Regions from separate parts of the Nocardia sp. NPDC020380 genome, predicted to be linked through region 3. Evidence: riboswitches for the same ligand, from Rfam matches in the RefSeq annotation. Region 3 holds a riboswitch; each other region holds the start of a gene.
The links. A riboswitch is a leader RNA that binds a small molecule or an ion and turns the genes downstream of it on or off. The one in region 3 is predicted to bind cobalamin.

Region 1: another riboswitch for cobalamin. It lies ahead of ACH438_RS35170 (FecCD family ABC transporter permease); the one in region 3 lies ahead of metE (5-methyltetrahydropteroyltriglutamate--homocysteine S-methyltransferase).
Region 2: another riboswitch for cobalamin. It lies ahead of ACH438_RS23000 (CbtB-domain containing protein); the one in region 3 lies ahead of metE (5-methyltetrahydropteroyltriglutamate--homocysteine S-methyltransferase).

Annotation. Positions count from the first base shown of each region.
Region 1 is NZ_JBIRVQ010000015.1:28,661-33,990, forward strand. Features, by position in the region: gene ACH438_RS35155 (alpha/beta fold hydrolase) at 1-240, shown strand, start outside; gene ACH438_RS35160 (ABC transporter substrate-binding protein) at 241-1,266, opposite strand; gene ACH438_RS35165 (ABC transporter ATP-binding protein) at 1,275-2,072, opposite strand; gene ACH438_RS35170 (FecCD family ABC transporter permease) at 2,069-3,100, opposite strand; cobalamin riboswitch at 3,133-3,268, opposite strand; gene ACH438_RS35175 (TetR/AcrR family transcriptional regulator C-terminal domain-containing protein) at 3,270-3,854, opposite strand; gene bioB (biotin synthase BioB) at 3,995-5,032, shown strand; gene ACH438_RS35185 (hypothetical protein) at 5,163-5,330, shown strand, end outside.
Region 2 is NZ_JBIRVQ010000008.1:95,845-101,174, reverse strand. Features, by position in the region: gene ACH438_RS23015 (molybdopterin-dependent oxidoreductase) at 1-1,722, shown strand, start outside; gene ACH438_RS23010 (oxygenase MpaB family protein) at 1,729-2,673, opposite strand; gene ACH438_RS23005 (TetR/AcrR family transcriptional regulator) at 2,807-3,457, shown strand; cobalamin riboswitch at 3,484-3,629, shown strand; gene ACH438_RS23000 (CbtB-domain containing protein) at 3,734-3,883, shown strand; gene ACH438_RS22995 (CbtA family protein) at 3,906-4,757, shown strand; gene ACH438_RS22990 (histidine phosphatase family protein) at 4,754-5,323, shown strand; gene ACH438_RS22985 (alpha/beta fold hydrolase) at 5,325-5,330, opposite strand, start outside.
Region 3 is NZ_JBIRVQ010000019.1:18,310-23,639, reverse strand. Features, by position in the region: gene ACH438_RS39550 (MFS transporter) at 1-1,025, opposite strand, end outside; gene ACH438_RS39545 (LacI family DNA-binding transcriptional regulator) at 1,178-2,200, shown strand; cobalamin riboswitch at 2,293-2,527, shown strand; gene metE (5-methyltetrahydropteroyltriglutamate--homocysteine S-methyltransferase) at 2,661-4,925, shown strand; gene ACH438_RS39535 (methylenetetrahydrofolate reductase) at 5,081-5,330, shown strand, end outside.

The DNA of each region.
Region 1 (5,330 bases), on a different contig from region 3:
ATCCGCCCGCACGATCCGTACCGGGATCCGATCGTGGATGTCGAGTACTCGCATCGGGTGCTGATCGAGCAGGTCGGCGGGGTGGACGGGACCCTGCTGGTGGCGTTCACGCGGCATGCCGGGCACGCCAATCCGATTCAGCATCCGGAGGAGTACAACGGGCTGATCGCACAGCAGGTGGTGCCGTTCATTCGCGAAGTGCAGAGCGATGCGGCTTTATCGGCGATCACCGGGCGCTGATCACTTCACGATGTCGTCGTAGGCGGGCCGAATTCCGGAGGGCGGCACCATGTTCCAGTGCTCCAGTTGAGTACGGACCTGCTCCGCGGCGTCGATGTTCAACGGCCCGCTCGTCCACAGTGCGTACGGGAGATTCAGGAACCTCCCCTCGGTGACGGCACGCAGCTGCTGGATGCCGGGCTTGGCGCGCAGCATGTCCACCTTCTGCTGGAAGGTCTGCGGCGGGTAGTCGACGAAGACGATGGCATCCGGATCGGCGGCGGCCAGGCGCTCCCACGAGACGGAGGTCCAGGTATCGGCGACATCGTCGAGAGCATTGCGCGCCCCGGCCGCCGTCAGTATCGCTTGTGGCGCACCGAATTTGCCGCTGGACATGATGGTGTCGGAGGCGCTGTCGAAAAGGAACAGCGTCGGCGGTTTCGCGGGTTGCGGGGCGGCGTGCAGGGCGGCCAGCCGCCGATCCAGGTCCTCGGTGAGTTCGGTGGCGCGATCCGTGCGCCCGGTGATTCGCCCCAGATCCGTGAGGTCGGTGCGCAATGCCGTCCACGGTTCGACGATCCCGCGCTCGCCGTCGGGGCGGCGGCAGCTCTCGGTGAGCACGTACGGTGCGACACCGGAGGCGCGCAGGGAATCCGGCGTCAGGTTGGCGGCCTCGGAGTAACCGTAGTTCCAGCCCGCGACCATCACATCCGGCCGCTGCGCCAGCACCGTCTCGCGCGAAGGATAATCGGGCGCAACGGAATTCAGCTTGTCGACCGCGTCACCGTAGTGCTTACGCAGGGTGCCCGCATCGCGTTTGAGGCTCGATACGGCAGTCACCTCGTCCTGCGCGCCCAGTGCCAGCACCATCGAGATCAGGTTGCCGTCATTGACGAACATGCGTTTCGCGGGCGACGGGAACCGCTGGTCCACACCGCAATTGCGCACGGTCAGGTCACCGGCGACGGTCTTCGACTGCCCGCAGGCCGCCAGCGTGCCCGCCACCGCGGTGACGGTCAGGATCAGGGATAGCTTCCCCAGGAGCATGCCAGTTCTCAAGACTGAGCCTTTCGCGCGGTAATGAGCAGATGAGAGGTACCGGTCTCGGGATCCGGCACGCGCAGGGCGCGCACCCCGAACACGGTGTCGAGGATTTCGGGCCGCAAAGCGATATCGGGCGTCTCGAGCGGATGCGCTCGTCCGTCGTGCAACACCAGCACCCGGTCGCAATACCGATCGGCGAGCGCCAGATCATGCAGGCTCATGATCACCGTCCGATCCAAAGACTTTGCCAGCGCAAGCAATTCGAGCTGATGCGTGATATCCAGATGATTGGTCGGCTCATCGAGCAGCAATACCGGCGTCTCCTGCACCAGCGCCCGCGCCAGCAGCACCCGCTGCCGCTCCCCACCCGAAAGCCGATGCACCGCCCGCCCCTCGAACCCGGCGAGATCCACCGCCCGCAACGCCTCTCCGACAACCTGTTGCTCGCCGCCCCCACCCGCACCCCAGGGCGGCAGATAAGGCGTCCGTCCCATCGCAACGAGTTCCCCCACCAGCAGATCCGCCTGCGGCCCCTCATCCTGCGCCACCATGGCGAGCAGTCGCGCCCGCCGCCGAGCCGAAACCCGATGCACGGCAACCCCATCGATGAGAACACTGCCGGCGGCAGGCGGCACCAACCCCGCCACCGTGCGCAGCAGCGTCGTCTTACCCGCCCCGTTCGGCCCTACGATGCCGATAGTTTCACCGGCCCGCACCTCGAAATCGACGCCGGAGACGACCGTCCGCCGCCCGGCAATGCAAGCCAGCCCCCGTACCTGCACCGAGCCGCCCGTGCTGTCGTTGTTCATGCGGTTCCGAATCGGTAGGTGCGGCGTCCCATCAGGAGGAGGAAGGCGGGCGCGCCGATGAGGCCGGTGAGGACGCCTACCGGGATTTCGGTGGGGCGGACCAGGACTCTGGTGGCGGTGTCGGCCACTACCAGGAAGAGGGCGCCGCAGAGGGCCGAGGCGGGGAGCAGGATGCGGTGACGCGGGCCCACTATGAGGCGGGCCGCGTGCGGCACTACCAGGCCGACGAAGCCGATCCCGCCGGAGACCGCGACCAGGACGCCCACCAGGACCGCCAGCAGGATGAACAACGCGATCCGCAACTGCCGCACCGGGACTCCGACCGAGGCGGCGGTGTCCGTGCCGAGGTTCAGGACGTCCAGCCAGTTGGCGGAGAGAAACAGCGCGAGGGCACAAGCGGCTACCACGGTGGCGGGGAGCAGGATTCGGGTCCAGTCGGCGCCCGCGAGGCTGCCGAGGAGCCAGAAGAGCACCGATTTGGCGGCGGCGGGATCACCGCTGCGGAAGACGATGTAACTGCTCAGCGCGCTGAAGGCCGAGCCGAGGACGGTGCCGGTCAGGACCAATCGCAAAGGGGTGAGGCCACCCTGGGCTACCGCGATCAGGAAGACGGCCGCGGCTGCTGCCAGGGCCCCGGCCAGCGCGCCTGCGGAGAGCGCCCAGAGCCCCGCTGCGGCAAAGCTTCCCGTGGTGATGACGGCCGCCGCGCCGACGCCCGCGCCCGAGGAGACGCCCAGGAGATACGGATCCGCCAGCGGATTGCGCACCAGCGTCTGCATGCCCGCGCCCGAGACCGCCAGTCCCGCTCCGACGATCGCCGCGAGCAGCGTGCGCGGCACCCGCAACTGCCACACGATGGTGTCGACGCCCAGATTGGCGGGTGCGAGTCCGGTTGCGCGCCGGTGCAGTACGTCCAGCACATCGTGCAGGGGAATGGTTTCGGCGCCGAATCCGGTCGCCACGATCATGGCGGCTAGCAGCAGCGCCGCCAGTACCGGCAGCGCGATCGCCGCCCGGGCACGGCTCATCGACGGAGCTCTCTGGGCAAATCGCGGCCTCTCCCGAGTTAGGTCCGGTGGGGGAGGTCTGACTCGCAGCCCGAAGGTTGCTCACAGTGGCGCGACCGTTCCGGGTTTGCACCGGATTCCCGCACCCACCGGGGATGACGGGACGGACTCTACCGTCCGGAAGTATTGCTCAGCGGATGCGGGTGCCCAGCAGGTGACGCACGCCGCTCACGAACAACTGCAGTCCGAAATCGAAGCGGGCGGTGGCGCCGGTGGTGTCGTAGAGGGGGGAGTGTTCCTCGGCGAGGGCGCCCGCGGAATCCATCTGGATGCGCGACTGCTCGTCGACGGTCTGGCCGAGCACGTAATAGAGGAGCGTGTAGGCCGCGAGATCCGCTTCCTCGCGCGTCATGCCCGCGCGAATGGCGGCGCTGGCCAGTCGTTCCCGCCCCTTGCTGGTGGTGAGCCGGGAAGCGTAAGTGGCCGAGACCAATTCGGCGCCGTCGCGGTAGGCGAGCAGGCAGGAGCGCAGCCGATGCGCGAGTTCGGTCATTTGCCCGGACCATTCGCCCGCACCGACCGGTTCGTCCATGGGTGCGAGCACGCGGTCCGCGACCGCGCCGAGCAGGGCCTGTTTGTTGGGAAAGTGCCAGTACAGCGCCCCCGGCTGCACGTGCAGCGAGCTCGCGAGCCGCCGCATGGTCAGGTCGGCGAGCCCGTACTGGTCGAGAATGGCGATGGCCCCGTCGACCACGTCCGTGCGATGAAGTTGCACTGCAGAATCCGACCCTCTCGTGTTCCGGCTCACGTTCCCGGCTGCTAGCCTACCCTGAACACCGTTCAAGTTGTTCGGCTACACGAGCCGGGCACGTTGCGATGCCCGGCCCGACCGGCCGGACGAAGGGACTCGTAGGCATGACCCAGGCAGCCGTCACCACCGAGGCCGGAAGCACTGCCGGCGACGACATTCTCGCCATCGCCCGTGAGCAGGTGCTCGAACGCGGAGTCGGACTCACCCAGGACCAGACCCTCGAGGTACTGCGACTGGGCGACGACCGGCTCGAAGAACTACTGAGCCTCGCGCACGACGTGCGCATGAAATGGTGCGGACCGGAGGTCGAGGTCGAGGGCATCATCTCGCTCAAGACCGGCGGCTGCCCCGAGGACTGCCACTTCTGTTCGCAGTCCGGCCTTTTCCAGTCCCCGGTGCGCGCCGCGTGGCTCGATATCCCGTCGCTGGTCGAGGCCGCCAAGCAGACCGCCAAGACCGGCGCCACCGAATTCTGCATCGTGGCCGCCGTGCGCGGACCGGACGAGCGGCTCATGGCGCAGGTCGCCGCGGGCGTCGAGGCCATCCGCAACGAGGTCGACATCCAGGTCGCCTGCTCGCTCGGCATGCTCAACCAGGAGCAGGTCGACCAGCTCGCCGCCATGGGCGTGCACCGCTACAACCACAATCTCGAGACCGCGCGCTCGCACTTCCCGAACGTGGTCACCACCCACACCTACGACGAGCGCTGGGAAACCCTGCGCATGGTGCGCGAAGCCGGTATGGAGGTCTGCTGCGGCGGCATCCTCGGCATGGGCGAAACCCTGGAGCAGCGTGCGGAATTCGCCGCGGACCTGGCCACGCTGGAGCCCGACGAGGTGCCGCTGAACTTCCTCAACCCGCGTCCCGGCACGCCGTTCGGTGATCTGGAGGTGCTGCCCGCCGCCGACGCGCTGCGTGCCGTCGCCGCCTTCCGGCTCGCCTTGCCGCGCACCATCCTGCGTTTCGCCGGCGGTCGTGAGATCACGCTCGGCGACCTCGGCGCCAAGCAGGGCATCCTCGGCGGCATCAATGCCGTCATCGTCGGCAACTACCTGACCACGCTGGGCCGGCCCGCCGAAGCCGACCTCGATCTGCTCGGCGAACTCAAGATGCCGATCAAAGCGCTCAACGAAACTCTCTGACCGCGGCGGGGCCTCGGCCCCTCCGACGCCGGTGGACCATGCGGAGCCGGTACCGTGAAGCGGTACCGGCTTCGGCGCAGCTCGACCAGGCTGTTCCACATCGAGACACGAAGGATCCATCGAGGTGATCGTGGAGATAGAGGAGCGCTACAACCCGTTCACGGGTAAGCGGATCGTGCCGGGGCTGGACGATCCGGTGCCGGCCGCCGCCGCACTCGGATTGGAGCCGCCGCGCTACTGCGAACAATGCGGACGCCGGATGATCGTGCAGGTCAGTCCCGACGGCTGGTGGGCGAAA
Region 2 (5,330 bases), on a different contig from region 3:
GAGATCGCCACCCGCCTCACCGGCATCATCGACGAGTACGGCGGCGAGGCGATCTGGCCGTTCCACGGCACCGGCAGCCTCGGCTACATCCAAGGGCTGGAAGGCTTCTCGGGCCGCCGCTTCTTCAATGCGCTCGGCGCGTCCCTGCACGACCCCACCATCTGCTCCATCGCGGGCAGCACCGGACTGAAGTACACGCTCGGCACCTCCGGCGGTATGGACCCGGAGGATCTCGCGAAATCGAAGCTGATCCTGTTGTGGGGCACCAATCCGCTCACCTCCGGGCATCACGGCTGGAAGTTCGTCCAGGACAGTGACGCCTACACGGTGGCCATCGACCCGGTGCGCTCCCGCACGGCCGAGCGCTGCGACGAGCACCTCGCTCCGCTGCCGGGCACGGATGCGGCGCTGGCCCTCGGGCTCATGCATGTCGTGCTCTCACTCGGCGCGGAGGACACCGCCTATCTGGCCGAGCACACCGAGGGCTGGCCCGAATTCCGCGGCCGCATCGAGGAGTTCACGCCCGAGCGGGTCGCCGGCATCACCGGGCTGCCGGTGGAACGCATCGTCGCGCTGGGTGAACGCATTGCCCGCACCCGGCCCACCGCCATCCGCGCCTCACAGGGCATGCAGCGGCATGCGGGCGGCGGCATGGCACTGCGCACGCTGGCCTGCCTGCCGGGCGTCACCGGTGACTGGGCGATTCCGGGTGGCGGCCTGCACTATTCGACCAGCGGGCACTTCCAGCTGAACCTGCCCGAGCTGGTGCGCTTCGATCTACTGCCGCATCCGGTGCGGACGCTGTCGATGACGCGCCTGGCCGAGGCCCTGCTCGAAACGGACGATCCGCCGGTCAAGGCGCTGTTCGTGATCGCCGCGAATCCGGTGGGCTCGAATCCGCAGCAGGCCAGGGTGATCGAGGGGCTGCGGCGCGAGGATCTGTTCACCGTTGTGCTGGAACACTTCCCGACCGATACCGTGGACTACGCCGATATCGTGCTCCCGGCCACCATGCAGCCCGAGCATCTGGATGTGATCGCCGCCTACGGGAACATGTACCTGGTCTGGAACGAGCCCGCGGTGCCGCCGCCCGGCGAATGCCTGTCCACCACCGAGACTTTCCGGCGGCTGGCCGAGCGCATGGGCCTGACCGAGCCCGCGCTGTTCGACTCCGACGAGGACCTGGCCCGGCAACTGCTGAAGGGCTACGACGTGGAACGCCTGCGGGCCGACGGCTTCCTGAAGGTCCCGGTCAAATCGGTCCCCGTGGGCAAACTGCAGTTCATCTCGCGCCGCGCCGCGCAGGCCGGGCACGATCCGCTGGCGGGCTACAACCCGCCCGCCGATCCGGGCGACGGCCTGGTCCTGATCTCGGCCGCGTCGCACTACTTCCTGAACACGACCTTCGGTTCCAACCCCGAACTACGCCGCCGCGCAGGCGATCCGCGCGTCACCCTGCACCCGGACGACGCGGCGGCGCGCGGCATCGGCGAGGGCGACCCGATCACCGTCTCGAACGAGCGCGGCTCCTTCACCGCCGTCGCCGAGATCTCCGATGTGGTGCGCCCCGGTGTGGCCGCGACCCCGAAGGGCCGCTGGGCCAAGCTATCCGGCGGCGCCACCGTGAATGCCACCATCGCCGAACGGGATTCGGACCTCGGCGGCGGCGCCGTCTTCCACGACAACCGCGTCCGGATCACCCGGACACCGGCCGCCAACTGACCCCGCTCAGCTGGCGGCCTGGACCGAGCGCCGATTCTTGGTGCCGTACAGGGCTCGCCCCTGCGTGGGAGTGACGGTTTCGAGCAGCGCCGGGGGCTCGTTCTTCAGGTGCTGCTGCAGGATCTTCCCGGCCATCGGGGCGATGATCGGCGCGGCCATGATCAGGCCACGCTTGTTGAACAGCGTGAACAGCCAGACCAGGATGCGACCGGCCGGGCGGACCAGCAGGTCGACAATGCCCGGGCGGTCGAAGTGACCGAGCTTGCGCATCCATTTCGGCAGCGTCGCAATGGAAGCGAAGGAGAGGATGCGGGCGCCGAGGGCATAGGTGATGCCCGCGCCGTGCTTCGGGGAGGTGAACAGCATCTGCCGCATGCCCGCTTCGGCGCGCTCCGAGGTGCACAGGCGCGCACGGACATTCGCGTAGTACTCGCGCACGCCCTCGCGGGTGAGCGGCACCTCCTCCGGCTTGCAGGTCTGCAGCTCGGCGGCGATGCGGCACTCCTGCCAGTAGCGCGCCTCCTCCTCCGGGGTCAGGCCCGGCCCGAACATCTCGTAGGCCTTGAGCACCGACTGCCAGCCGGTGATGTGGATCCAGAGCTGGGTCTCCGGGCTGTTGGCGCTGTAGCGCTGGCCGCTGATGGGTTCGATGCCGGTGGACTTGGCATGAATCGACATCAGGTGCTCGGAGGCTTCGATCGCCGTCTTGCTGTCGCCGATCGCGACGATCAGGAAGTACGCGAAGGTCATGTCCAGCCGGTCGCGGGGATCGGTGTGGATCTTGCCGGTGTCGGCGACCGCGGCGGTCAGGAACGGGTCGAAGAACTCCAGAGCGACCGCGCGCTGGAAGCCGATCACGGCGGTGGGTGAGGTCCAGACCTTCCAACTCGGCGAATCCGGGCCGAAGAAGCCCAGATCGGTGCGTCGAAGCGTGGTCGGATCGAAGCTCATGTGCGCTCCTTCAGCGGGCTGCCCTGCGAATACAACGCAACCGTAGCAATTACTGCGGACTAATACAACGGTGCCGTAGGATTTGTTCGGACAGGATCCCGGCCGCGCCGTCGCGAATGACAGAATGAGGTCGATGAAGGTGAGCAAACCCGGCACCGACCGGCCACGCAGGCGCTACGCCCCACGCCTGCCACCCGAGCAACGCCGGGCACAATTGCTCGACGCCGCCTTCACCGTGCTGGAACGCGCGGAACTGCACGAACTCAGCATGGAAGCCGTCGCCGCCGAGGCCGGCGTCGGCAAGCCCGTGCTCTACACCGTCTTCAAGACCCGGGCCGAACTGGTCGAAGCCCTGCTCGAACGCGAACGCGAACGCGCCCTCGACCAGGTCGCCGACACCCTCCCCACCGATCTCCTCGGCGCCGACCCCGTGGTCGCCGCCTCCGCGACGGTGAAGGCCTTCGTCGATGTGGCACTACGTGATCCGACGCGCTGGCGCCTCATCCTCGCCGGCCCCGGCAGCGCACCCGACGAATACCGCGAGGCCATCCGCAGCTCCCGCGCCGGCGTCTTCGACCAGGCCGAGGCCCTGGTCCGCATGGGCCTGATCGCCGACCCGCGCTGGTCCGCCATGGATTCCGCCCTCCTCACCAACTCCCTGCTCACCATCGCCGAGATGCTCGGCCGCCTGGCCGTCAGCGATCCGGACACCTACCCCCGCGACCGCATCGAGGGTTTCGTACAGTCCATCGTCCAGTTGCTGATCGGCCGGCCGGCGAACTAGCACACTCCCGTTTCCCACCAGATGGGTGATCGTTTGACCTTGTGGCCAGGCATTTCGTATGGTCATGTGATCGGCGATTCGTTGGAATCCGGTGCAAATCCGGAACGGTCGCGCCACTGTGAGCATCTCGGTAGATGCGAGTCAGACACCGGGCCGCCGTGTTTCATACCGGCTGGGGGACGCGAAATCCCCTGTAAGCAAGGAGTTCTCGTGGCCACGTCCTATGCACCACGTTCCAGCCTCGGCACCGGCGCGCTGTCCCTGCCCACCACGGCCATGTGGCTGATCGGCACCACCGTGCTGGCATTGCTCGCCATCTACTTCATCGGCATCGATCAGGGCGCCGTCTCGGTGTTCGGCAGTGACATGCACGTGCACGAGTTCGTCCACGACGGACGCCATTTCCTCGGATTCCCCTGCCACTAGTCACGGGAATCGAGTACCCACAATGGAAAAACGGATCATCGGCCGGGGCGTCCTGCTGGGCGCGCTCGGCGGACTCTTCGCGTTCCTTTTCGCCCGGATCATGGCCGAGCCCATCATCGATCGGGCCATCGACTACGAATCCGGCCGCGACGACGCCCAGATGGCGCTGGACAAGGCGGCCGGGCTGCCCATGCCCGATATGGGACCCGACATCTTCACCCGCACCCAGCAGCAGAACATCGGCCTCGGGTTCGGCGTGATCGTGTTCGGCATGGCCATGGGCGCGCTGTTCGCGGTCGTCTACTACCTGGCCATGACCCGCTCGGGCAAGACCACGCCGCGCAATCTGGCACTGCTGGTGGCGGGCGGCATGTTCCTGGCGTTCTACGCGGTGCCGTTCCTGAAGTACCCGGCCAACCCGCCGTCGATCGGACATCCGGACACCATCAAGGAACGCACCGGGCTGTACGTGCTCATGATCGTGATCAGCACGGTGGCGCTCTTCGCGGCCCTCTGGCTGGGGCGCAGACTGGCCGCGCGGCTGGGCAATTGGACCGCGACCATTGCCGCGGGACTGTCCTTCGTGGTGGTCATGAGCATCGTGATGCTGGTACTGCCGTCGCTGGGGCATCTGTCCGCGAACAAGTCGTTCGGCGACTTCGACACGGAAACGCCGCAGCCGCTGAAGGATGCGGCGGGGACCATCGTCTACCCGGGCTTCCCGGCGGACGATCTGTTCCACTTCCGGTTGTACTCGTTCATCGCGCAGGCGATCCTCTGGGTCGTGATCGGCGTCGGATTCGCCTGGCTCGCACCGCGATTGCTCGGTGAGCGCGCCGCCGGCACCCCGGAACCGTCGACCGCGGCGGCATGAGCGCGGTCACCCGCCTCACCCTGGTGACGCATGCGATCACCGATGCCGTGCAGGCCGCCCGCTTCCCGGCCGATGAACCGCTGAACCCGCTCGGGTCGCGGTCGGCCGAGCAGGCGGGCGGGCTGTCCGGCGCGACCGCCGGCGCGTTCTGCGCGCCGGAGGCCCGCACCGCGCAGACCGCCGGGGCGCTCGGGCTCTCCGGGACCACCGAGGAAGCCTTGCGCGACTTGGATTGCGGCAGCTGGGCGGGACAGTCGATGGAGGCCATCGCACCGGATCAGCTGATGGCCTGGCTCACCGATCCCACGTATCGCGGACACGGCGGTGAGGCCATCACCGATCTCGTCGAACGGGTTCGCTTGTGGCTCAACGGCGTAGCGGGACTGGGTGATCGCGTGGTCGCGATCACCCATCCGGCGATCGTGCGTGCGGCGATTCTCTGCACCCTGCAGGCTCCCCCGGAATCCTTCTGGCGCATCGACATTCCGCCACTGACCGCCACCACGCTGCATCACCGGCAGCCCGCCTGGACGCTGCGGTCCACCGCGCACGCGCTGACCGACTGAATCAGGC
Region 3 (5,330 bases):
ACCAGTCCGGCGAGTCCGGGGCTCTGCCACAGCGCCAGCACGGTGAGTGCGATGAACATGCCGATGAATCCGGTGATGAGCAGCGGCCGCCGCCCGATCCGGTCGACCAGGTTGACGCCGATGACGGCGCCGGCCACGCCGATGAGCGCGATGATCAGCGATCCGACGTAGGTGCCGGTGGTGCTGGAGGTGACCTGCTCGAGGATGGTCGGCGTGTACAGCGTGATGCCGTAGTAGGACAGCGTGTACATGAACCAGAAGCCGCAGCAGAAGAACGTCATCCGCAGCAGCGGCATGCTGAGCAGGGTGCGCCAGGGTGAATCGTGTTCGGGCGCGGCGGGTCCGGTGAGGTCGACGGTGGTGTCGCCGAGTCCGGTGAGGACGGCATTGGCTTCCTCGCCGCGGCCCTGGGCGGCCAGCCAGCGCGGGGATTCGGGGATGCTGCGCCGCATCCACAGCACGATGAGCGCGAAGACGGCGCCGAGCACCAGCATGACCCGCCACATGTTGTGGCCGAGCGGCAGGAGCAGCAGGGCGAAGACGTAGGTGGCGGCGGCGCCGATGAACCAGGTGGCGCCGAGGCGGGTCATCAGGTTGCCGCGGCGTTTGGCGGGCGCGTATTCGGCGAGCAATGAGGTGGAGATGGTGTAGTCGGCGCCGAGGGCTAGGCCGAGCAGGAAGCGGCACACCAGCAGTTCCCACGCGTTCTGCGCGAAGGCGGCGATCAGCGCGAAGACGACGAATCCGATCAAGTTGACCAGGTACATCTTCTTGCGGCCGAGCCGGTCGGTGAGCCGGCCGAAGACCAAGGCGCCCACGAACATTCCGATGACGGCGGCGGCGGAGAGTGCGCCGGTCATGAAGCTGGACAGGTGCCATTCCTTGGTGACGGTCGGCAGTGCGACGGCGATCACCGTGATGTCGTAGCCGTCGAGGAACATTCCCGCGGCCGACAGCACCATCACCTTGCGGTGGAACGGGGTCAGTTGCGTGGAGTCGAGGGCCGAGAAGGCATCGCGGGCCACTGGGACCTTCCTTACGGACACAGGGGTCCTTCCTTATGGAACTGAGTACTCAATCGTTTTAGCACTGGCAGTGGGATCGAGTCAGGGGTTCTCGCCAAGAGTTCAGAGTCTGCTCATTCATGTTCAGTGGCCGTTCGCTAGGGTGTCTTTTCGTGGCAACCGGTAGCGCACCGATCACGCAGCGGGATGTCGCATCGTCCCTCGGGGTCTCCATCTCCGCCGTCAGCCTGGCTTTGTCCGGGCGGCCCGGTGTGAGTGACCAGCTGCGGGAACGCATCCTCGAACGTGCCGAAGAACTCGGCTATCGGCCCAACGCTTCGGCGGTCGCCTTGCGCACCAACCGAACCCGGGTGCTCGGTCTGCTCATCCGGAATCTACGCAATCCGCACTTCCTGGACGTGATCGACGGCTTCGACGAAACCTGCGCCGCCGCAGGCTACGACGTGATGGTCGGTTCCTCCCGCTACGACCCGGACCGGGAAGGGCAGTTGCTGGACGCCTTCCAGCACCGCGCCATCGACGGCCTGGCCATCGCGCCCATCGGGGTGAGTCCGCAGGTGCGGGAATGGTCTTCGGTCACCAGTCGGCCGCTGGTCCTGCTCGATACCGCCGGCGGCCCGACCATGAGCGTGCGCACCGATCAGGAGACCGCGGTCGATCTCGCCGTCCGCCACCTGCTGGAGCTGGGGCACCGGCGGCTCGCCATGATCGTCGCGCCGGCGGACAAGTCGCCGGACCCCGAACGGCTCGAACGCTTCCGGCAGCTGAGCGTGGACCTCGGCTTCACCGCCCTGACGGTGACCACCGAACTGTCCGCCCGGGCCGCGCGCAGCGCGATAGCCGAAGCGCTGGCCGTGCCCGCACCGGAGCGGCCGACCGCGTTCATCGCCAACAGCGATTACATCGCCCACATAGCCTATCTCGCGGTGGCGGACGCGGGTCTGCGTGTCCCGCAGGATATCTCGGTGGTCGGTCACGACGATCTCCCTACTTCCGCCTCGCTGTACCCGGCCCTGACCACCATCGCGGTGGACCGCCGGGAGATCGGCCATCGCGCGGCGTCGTTGTTGCTCGACGCGTTGCACGAGCGTCCCATCGCCACCCGGAACATCGTCCTCCCGGTGACATTGCACGCGCGAGCTTCCACCGCGCCTCCACCCCGAGTGGACGGGTAGCGGTGCGGAACCCGTAAGAACTTCGCTATATTTGCGGGTGCAGCTGGTTCGCCGGAGGCGGAGTCGAGGAGCCCCTGATCCGCCCGATGGCGTCGAAACCTGGCGATGACGTTCGCGTTGTCGGCGTGGTGAGAGGGAACCCGGTGAGAATCCGGGACTGTCCCGCAGCGGTGAGTGGGAACGACAGCCGTCATTCGCACTGGGCGCATGAAGTGATGCCTGGGAAGCGACGGTCAGTAGGACAGCCCCGGCCGAGAGCGCCGGGATCGACCCCGTACGGGTCGGCGCCCATGAGTCCGAAGACCTGCCCGTTGTGCCGGATACGCCGTATCCGGCGGTCGTCGCCTCGTGGATCGGGCGTCACGCCGAGTGGACCGGGCACGGATCATGCGTGTGGGCTCGTTCAGCGTGCGTTCGAAATGGGTGGCGTCCCTCTGACTGCTGACTCTGGAGTTCATCGATGTTGAACCCTGACAACACTTTCACCGCCACTGTGCTGGGGCTGCCGCGAATCGGACCGAATCGCGAACTCAAGCGCGCCACCGAAGCGTACTGGGCGGGCCGCCTCGACGCCGCCGGGCTGCACGAGGTCGCCCGGGAGCTGCGGACGGCGCAGCTCACGCAGGTCCGGAATGCCGGGCTGGATTCCGTTCCGGTCGGCACGTTTTCGTATTACGACCAGGTGCTCGATACCGCCGTGCTGCTGGGCGCACTGCCCGAGCGGGTGCTCGGTATCTCCGACGAGCTGGACCGCTACTTCGCGGCCGCGCGCGGCAATGCCGAGGTCACGCCGCTGGAGATGACCAAGTGGTTCGACACCAACTACCACTACCTGGTGCCCGAGCTCGCGGCGGAGACCGAGTTCTCGCTGCACCCGGAGAAGCCGCTCGCCGAGCTGGAAGAGGCGCTGGCGCTGGGTGTTCCGGCCCGGCCGGTGATCGTCGGCCCGATCACCTTCCTGAAGCTGGCCAAGTCGGTGGACGGTAGCAATCTGCTGGACCGCCTGCCCGATCTGCTGCCGCTCTACGAGCAACTGCTCGGTCTGCTCGCCGATGCCGGTGCGAAGTGGGTGCAGATCGACGAGCCGTCGCTGGTCACCGATCTGTCCGAAACCGAACTCGCCGTGGTGCACACCGCGTACCGGCGGCTGGCCGAGCTGTCGGCGCGGCCGGCCATCTTGGTGGCCTCGTACTTCGGGCGGCTGGGTGCGGCGCTGCCGGTACTCGCGGAGACCGGGATCGAGGGCATCGCCGTCGATCTGGTCGCGGGCGGTGACGCGGATGTGGTTGCGGCGCGGTCGATCACGGACAAGCTGATCGTGGCCGGTGTCGTGGACGGCCACAATATCTGGCGCGTCGATCCGGACCATGCGCTGCCGCGGCTGACCGATCTGCGGGATGCCGGGGTGACGGTCGCGGTGTCGAGTTCCTGCTCGCTGCTGCACGTTCCGTACAGCCTGAAGCCCGAGACCGATCTGGAGCCGCGCCTGCGCAGCTGGCTGGCCTTCGGCAACGAGAAGCTCGCCGAGATCGTGCTGCTGGCCACCGCGCTGCACCGGGGCGAGGAGGCCGTGGCCGGTGGCCTGGACATCGCTCGCACCGCCGTGCTGGACCGCAAGGCCGACCGGCGACTGCACGTGCAGGCGGTGCGAGATCGCCTGGCGGAGCTGGACGCCGACGCGATCCGCCGCGCCCCGGCCGACGAGCGCCGCGTGCTGCAGCAGGAGCGGCTGCACCTGCCGCTGCTGCCGACCACCACCATCGGCTCCTACCCGCAGACCAGCCGGATCCGGGTGGCGCGTGCGGAATTGCGCAAGGGCGAGATCGATCAGGCCGAGTACGACGCGCGTATGCGCGCCGAGATAGCCGAAGTCGTTGCGCTGCAGGAGGAGATCGGCCTGGACGTGCTGGTGCACGGCGAGCCCGAGCGCAATGACATGGTGCAATACTTCGCCGAGCAGCTGGACGGTTTCGCCGCCACGGTCAACGGCTGGGTGCAGTCCTACGGAACCCGTTGCGTGCGACCGCCGATCGTGTACGGCGATGTGGTGCGCCCGGCGGTCATGACCGTCGAGTGGATCACCTACGCGCAGTCGCTGACCGCGAAGCCGGTGAAGGGCATGCTGACCGGTCCGGTGACCATCCTGGCGTGGTCGTTCATCCGCGACGATCAGCCGCTGGCCGATACCGCGCGGCAGATCGCCCTCGCGATCCGGGACGAGACAGTCGATCTGGAGGCGGCCGGTATCGGCATCATCCAGGTCGATGAGCCGGCGCTGCGGGAGCTCTTGCCGCTGCGCAAGGCCGATCAGGCCGCCTACCTGGAGTGGGCGGTGGATGCCTTCCGGCTGTCGACTTCCGGCGTCGCGGATGCCACGCAGATCCACACCCACCTCTGCTATTCGGAGTTCGGTGAGGTCATCGGGGCGATCGCGGGCCTGGATGCCGACGTCACCTCGATCGAGGCGGCGCGTTCGCACATGGAGGTGCTCGACGATCTCAATGCGGCGGGTTTCGACCTGGGCGTGGGCCCGGGCGTGTACGACATCCATTCGCCGCGAGTGCCGGGCGCCGAGGAGATCGAGCAGTCGCTCGCCTTGGCGTTGAAAGCCGTTCCGGCCGAGCGGCTCTGGGTCAATCCGGACTGCGGTCTGAAGACCCGTCGCACCGATGAGGTGACCGCGTCACTGCGCAACCTGGTGGCGGCCGCGCAGTCGCTGCGCTGATCGACGGCCGGGGTGTTCCGCCGCGTGCGGAACACCCCGGCCGCCTTCGGATCTCTTCTACTTTCGAGGCGAGCATGTATCCCATTTCCGGCCAGGGACGTCCGATACCGTGGCGCTCTCAACGGCTTTCACCGATCGTTTCCGGCGTGCCGTCGGTGGTGCAGAGCCTGCGCACCCATTCGGGGCCGCGGGTTCCGTTCTCCGTGGAGTTCAATCCACCTCGCGATGCCGCCGGGGAGGCCCGGCTGTGGCGGACGGTGCGCGAATTCGAGCGCATGCATCCGGCATTCGTGTCGATGACCTATGGTGCGGGCGGTTCCACCAAGGACCGGACCGTGCGCATCACCGGCCAGCTGGCGCAGCAGACCACACTGCTCCCGGTCGCGCATCTGACCGCGGTGGGGC